DNA from 2 places in the Spongiibacter tropicus DSM 19543 genome. Region 1 is predicted to be linked to the other one. Evidence: riboswitches for the same ligand, from Rfam matches in the RefSeq annotation. Region 1 holds a riboswitch; the other holds the start of a gene.
What was found. A riboswitch is a leader RNA that binds a small molecule or an ion and turns the genes downstream of it on or off. The one in region 1 is predicted to bind cobalamin.

Region 1 (3,366 bases):
CCGCGGCTACTGATGGTCATCTCGCAGACCATACAGAGGCGTTCCACATTAGGCTTCAGTGAGCACAGACCATTGGACAGTGCCTCCGGCAACATCGGCACCACCCGGTCGGGGAAATACACCGAGGTCGCCCGCTTATGGGCCTCTGCATCCAGCGCCGAGTCGATCTTCACATAATGCGAAACATCCGCAATGGCCACCCACAGTCGCCAGCCACCAAAGCGCTTTTTCTCGCAGTACACCGCGTCATCGAAGTCCCGGGCATCTTCCCCGTCGATGGTCACCAGCGGCAGCTTGCGCAAATCCACTCGGTTCAGTTTGCCCTCTTCATCGGGCTCGCTGCCAAAGCGCCGCGCCTCCTCTTCAACCTCATCAGGCCACTCGAAGGGAATTTCGTGGCTGCGCAATGCCAACTCGGTGGCCACACCCACCGTGGCGCGATCGCCCAGCACCTCGGTGACCCGTCCCTGCGCTTGCTGACGCAAACCCGGCTGACGGGTGATATCGGCCATCACATAGTCGCCCTCACGGGCATTCACCACACTGTCATCGTCCAGCTGCACCCAGTTCTGGATGCGGCTGTTATCGGGAACCAGCAACCAGCGACCGCGCTGCTCTTTCAGCTTGCCCACCAGTTGCCGGGTATTGCGCTCCAGCACCTCGATGACAATGCCCTCACGTCGACCGCGACTGTCGGTGCCACTGACCTCAACCGACACCACATCGCCATCAAACAACTGCTGCATCTGCCGATTGTGGAGATAGATGTCTTCACCGTCCTCCACCAGCACAAAACCGTAACCGTCCCGATGTCCCTGCACCCGGCCGATAAGCGCCTCGCCGCGATCCGGCACCTGCAGCTTGCCACGGCGCCCTTCAATGAGCTGGCCATCGCGCAGCATCGCTTTGAGACGACGGCGCAGGCCCTCCTGCTGCTCCTCACCCTCAATCCCCAGGGCGCGGCGAATCGCCGCCGCACTCATGCCCTGCTCGGCACCCTGCAAGACGTCCAGAATATATTCCCGGCTGGGTACCGGGTTGTCGTAGCGCTCGGCTTCACGGGCAGCGTGGGGATCAGAATGCTTGTTGGGGCCTTTTGGCATGCAGAAATGCGTCCTTTTGGATGACAGTAAAAATTTTGCAGCCAGTGTAACGCAAACCGTTGACAAAAAGGCGTGGCATCAGTAAATTGCGCGCCTCAACGACGCACGTCGTGTTTTACCTCCTGTGCCCAGGTGGTGAAATTGGTAGACACGCTAGCTTCAGGTGCTAGTGGCTTCACGGCCGTGGAGGTTCAAGTCCTCTCCTGGGCACCATTATTCAAGAAAGCCGATCCAACAGGGTCGGCTTTTTTATTTCTACATTTATCTGTTTTCTCACTGAATTTGCGCCCCCAAAGGCCTTTCTATATGATCCCGCCCTGCATCAGGTGCCTGCTCGACTCTCCTTCGCCCGGAGTGTCTGGAGCAGGGTAAACGGGAAGTGTGGTGCGTCGCGGCAATGATTTGGCCGCCGCAGACAAAGCCACCGCTGCCCCCGCAACGGTAACTGCTCTCATTCGAGAGGTTCACAGAAGCCCGATACCGGCCTGATGGCGAAGCCTTGTGCTTTGCCATGCATGCAGTGCTGTACCGATGAAGCGGAGGGCTTCACGCAGGTTCCTACCTCGTTGATCACGCAATCCACGACGGATTGTTCCTCCCTCATACGTTCGCAACTGTTGTCTGCCGAGATCAAGCGGAGGGCTTTCGATCGCGCCGGAATAGGCAATGTCATCATTGCCGGCGTCCTTTCCCTTTCCTCTCGGCCTAACGAACCGTTTGAGGAAACACCATGAAAAAGGACATTTCTCCCCGTAGCGCCCCACTGGTGCTGGCTTTCGCATCAAGCATTCTCAGCCTCCCGCTATGGGCAGGGCACCAGCAGCTGGAATACGTGGATGTTCGCGCTACCAGCCTGTCGTCACAGGGACTGGCACTGGATGAAGAAAACACCGCAGGCTCACGGCTCGGCCTGTCCGCCCAGGACATTCCCGCCAGTGTGTCGGTCATCAGCAAGGAAGCTATCGCGCTGCGCGGTGACGATTCCAGCATGATGGCAGTCACCCGCGCGGCGGGCTTTTCCTCCAGCGCCAGTCCCGGCAACGGCAGCAGCGCCACCTCGGTGCGCGGCTTTAACGGCCACAGCTCGGTGGTCAGCACCTACGACGGCACGCGCCTGTATGTCGGCTCGGGCACGGTGAGTTTTCCTGCCGACACCTGGACGGTGGAACGCATTGAAGTACTTCGCGGCCCTGGCTCGGTGATTCACGGTGTGGGCGCCGTGGGCGCAACCGTGAACTATGTGAGCAAAAAGCCGCAGTTTGGGGAAACCCGCAATAGCGTCGCGGTCACGCTGGGCAGCTTTGGCCTGCAGCGTTATGCCTATGGTGCCGGCGGTGAACTGAGCCCGGAACTGGCTTACCGCGTCGACCTGGTACATCACCAAACCGAGGGGTATGTCGACCGCGCTGATGCCGAGCGTCAGGCGATTGCCGGCTCACTGCTGTACCGGCCCAGGGAGGATTTCTCGGCCACACTGAGCATCGACTACGCCAATACCGAATCCGCGCCCTACTGGGGCACACCACTGGTCGACGGAAAAATCCGCGACAGCCTGCGTCGCAATAACTACAACGTCGCCGATGGCCTGGTTGAGTACGAAGACCTGTGGCCGCGCCTGCATACGGAATGGCAGCTCAGTGAGAACCTGTCGTGGCGCAGCGACACTTACTACCTCACAGCCGAACGCCACTGGCGCAATGTGGAAAGCTATCGCTACAACGACACCACGGGACAGGTAGACCGTGGTTCCTACCTCGAAATTCTCCATGAACAGGAACAGCTCGGCCACCGCAGCGACCTGCTCTGGAAGACTGACATGGCGGGCATGCAGAACCGCCTGAATATCGGGATAGAACTGAACGACATCCGTTTCAGCCATATCAACAACTCGCCTTACACCGGCAACTCCAGTGTCGATCTGAACAATCCTGCGCCGGGACGTTGGCAAGACAATGTGGGCAGCGCCACCACCCGCGACTTTGACTCCGAAACAGATGTCACCTCACTGTTTATCGACAACGTACTGGAGATCACACCCGAATGGCTGCTGGTCGCTGGCCTCCGGCACGACCGTATCGACTATAGCCGCGACGACCTCGCACGCAGCAATGGTCAACCGGAGAGCCACATTGATGACGAGCTGTCCGGCAACAGCTGGCGTCTTGGCGCGGTATTCCAAGCCTCGGAGGCCACCAGCCTTTATCTGCAGTACAGCAAGGCCGTGGATGCAATACAGTCTCTGCTCTCTGCCAGTAACCCCAGC
Region 2 (3,366 bases), on a different contig from region 1:
GTCAAAGCATTCGCCTTGTTTATGCTGGTCGATGCCGTGATTTTCGCCGGTGTGATTTACTACTTTTTTCTTCGCGACACGCCATCGTCGCAGCGAGACAGCACCGCCGTTACCAATGCGCTTGAGACCACCTCCGCACATGCCAAGCCCAAACGCTTGAAGCTGTCGGGCAAGATCGATACCGGCAGCTTTTCCGTAACGCTCGCTGACGGCGAGCGCTTTGAATCGCTGTATCTCGACAAAATTGCCGACCGCCATTACATCCGGCGCAAAGGCAGCTCGGCAAGCCGCCAGTATGATGACAGCCTGCTGGAGCGCAAAATTAAAACGGCCCGAAGCCAACAGGCTGCCACAAGGACACCGCCAGAGGGCACGAGCACCCTCTCAATCCCTCGCGATACCGACGCCCCCGTCATCGACGGCATTCTGGAAGCGGATGCATGGCGCGACGCGCTTCGCCTGACTAGCGATGACGGCAGCCAAACCACACTGTATGCCAAGGTTGTCGGCGACTGGTTATTTATCGCCTGCGACGCCACCGCTGAACGGACGGCCAGTGGCTATGACCAACTGCGCGTGTATCTCCACATGGGCCTGTTCGACACACTGGTCAACGAGAGGATTCATATCGGCCGTGGCCCCGGGATAACCAGCATTCGACAAACTCGCTTTCACTGGCAGGGCGAACCACCCAGCAGCGACAAGGAGCGCTGGAAAAAATACGCCATCAGCGACTGGGGACTCTATCAATACGCCCAAGGTAGCTCATCAATGTACAGCGGCCACCGCCAGTATGAAGCCGCCATCCATCTCGGCGAAGCAGCACTGCACGCCAACACGCCCTTCCCCCTCTATACAGAGCTTGAAACAGATCCTTTGCGCGACACCAACGGCAAATTTGTCGAGCGACAGTACCTCGGCAGTTTCGGCAGCGATGCCCAGCCGCTATGGTTATATTTCAACTAGTACTCCCTCAACCACAAGGCTTGGGTCAACAAGCGTCGGCCATCGCAATTTGACAAGCCTTGTCGCCCGGCATACAGTTGCGCCGCCTGAAACAGGTGCCCTGAAGCGTGTCACGCTCAAGGGTTAAACGGGAAGTTCGGTGAGTCGACCTCGACAAGACCGACGCTGCCCCCGCAACGGTAATCACCCCATGGTGAGAGCCCGGAACCGGCCTGATCAGTTGTTTACCCGATGTAGCGGAGGGCTTCATCAGTGGTCATATATTCGTATATCACCTCTATCCCTCCCTCATTGCTGACGTTCACAAGCTTTGAGGTTTATCATGAAACTCGCAAAACTCGCTATTGGCGGCTGCCTGCCGCTGTTTATTAGTCTCGCCCATGCCGGTTCACCGGAAATGGAAACTACGGTTGTCACCGCCACTCGGATTGAGCAAAGCCTGGCCGAAGTATTGGCGCCGGTCAGTGTCTTCGAGCGCGCTGACATTGAACGCATCGCACCGCTAGACCTGCAGGAACTGCTGTCCCGCGCAACGGGTGTCAGCATGCTGCGCAATGGTGGTCGCGGCTCTGCCACCAGTCTGTTCTTGCGCGGCAACAACAGTAATCACACGCTAGTGCTAGTCGACGGCGTGCGTGTCAGCTCAGCTACCAGCGGCAGCCCGGCATTGACCAACCTTCCCCCGGAGCTGATTGAGCGAGTGGAAATTGTGCGCGGCCCCCGCTCGGTGCTTTACGGTTCCGAAGCCATTGGCGGCGTGGTCAACATTATCACCAAGAAGTTTCATGATACCGATGGCGTGAAGCCCTTCGTCCAGATGAGCGCGGGGTCGAACAACACCTTGAAAGCACTGGCGGCACTGAACGGCGGCAATGCCGACACGCAGTTCAGCTTGAGCCTGCTGCATGACGAAACCGATGGTGTCGACAATACCACCAGCACCGCGGGCCGCCATGGCGATGACGACGCCTTTGAACAGCAAGCCCTAAACTTCAGCCTGGTTCATCGCATCAACGAGCGTGCAAACCTCTATGCGATGTATCAGCAGAGTGATTCGGAAAACGACTACGATGCGAACTGCTATGACAACGCCTGGAATACTGTCGAGTGCGCACCCTATGGTGACAACTCCGTCAGCGTCGGCAGTCTGCGTGGCGAGTTCCTGCTTACCGATAACTGGAAACTCACCCTCAGCGCAGGCCGCTCAGGGGATGAAAGTGAAACCGAGTATCGCTACGTAGATCCTGCCGCTCCGCGTGGTGACATTTTTAAAACCACCCGCAAGCAAGGCGGTATTCAAAACGACTTCACGCTGGGCAAAGCCTATACCCTGACCCTCGGCGGCGAATACTTCAGCGACAAAGTGAAAAGCACGCAAAATTATGATCAAGGTGAACGCGATGCCAGCGCGGGTTACCTGCAATGGCAGGCCGACCACGGCTTGATTGATTATGTGCTGGGCTGGCGCCACGACAACAATGAGCAGTTCGGCAGCCACAACACCCGCAATGCGGCAGCAGGCATCGACCTGACTGAGTCAATAAAAATGGTCTTGTCGTATGGCGAAGGTTTTAACGCCCCGACGTTCAATGACCTTTACTACCCAGGCTACGGTAACCCCGACCTTGAGCCCGAGCACTCAAAAAACCGTGAAGTCGAGATTCGCGGCCAGCAATCATGGGGACGCTGGAGCTTGAACTATTTCACCAATGATGTCGAAAAACTGATCGCGTACAATCCAATCACTTTTGGTCCGGATCAGATTAATTCTGCGCGCATCAAGGGTGTAGAAGCCAGTGTTTCCACCGTGATTGCCCTGTGGCATATCGATGCGAATATCACGCTGCTGGATACCGAAGATCGCGACCTCGGCAAGGAGCTGCGCCGCCGCCCCGACCGCCAGGCCAACATCAATGTTGATCGCGAATGGGATCGCTGGGGCGTCAATGCCAGCCTGAGACTGGTGGGAAGCCGCTATGAAGATGCCGCCAACAACGATGAACTGAGTGGCTATGGCCTGCTGGATGCTGGCATTTCCTATCGTCTGCGCGAGGATCTCAGCCTGAAGTTTGCCGTGAAGAACGCCCTCGACAAGGAGTACATCAGTGCGCGTGGCGGAAGTCTTGGCGACTACCAGTCTGTCGGACGCGAGGCGCTGCTGAGTATCACCTATAATCCCTGAGCACCAACAGGAGCCCACATACGATGACGGATGAAGAACAGCGCCACCGCGAGCGGATGGCCAAGAAAAAAGCACTGATTGATGCCCGCGTTGCCAAGGCAACCGAAGAGCGCGGAGTACTGATCGTACTCAGCGGTCCCGGCAAAGGTAAATCCAGTTCGGGTTTCGGCACAGTCATTCGCTGTATTGGTCACGGCTATAAAGCAGCGGTAGTGCAG

Region 2: another riboswitch for cobalamin. It lies ahead of G411_RS20355 (TonB-dependent receptor domain-containing protein); the one in region 1 lies ahead of G411_RS0106925 (TonB-dependent receptor).

The regions. Positions count from the first base shown of each region.
Region 1 covers NZ_ATUS01000001.1:1,469,831-1,473,196, forward strand. Annotated here, with positions in the region: gene rnr (ribonuclease R) at 1-1,103, opposite strand, end outside; tRNA gene G411_RS0106920 (tRNA-Leu) at 1,230-1,316, shown strand; cobalamin riboswitch at 1,411-1,606, shown strand; gene G411_RS0106925 (TonB-dependent receptor) at 1,834-3,366, shown strand, end outside.
Region 2 covers NZ_ATUS01000002.1:167,349-170,714, forward strand. Annotated here, with positions in the region: gene G411_RS0112410 (hypothetical protein) at 1-966, shown strand, start outside; cobalamin riboswitch at 1,043-1,196, shown strand; gene G411_RS20355 (TonB-dependent receptor domain-containing protein) at 1,289-3,148, shown strand; gene cobO (cob(I)yrinic acid a,c-diamide adenosyltransferase) at 3,172-3,366, shown strand, end outside.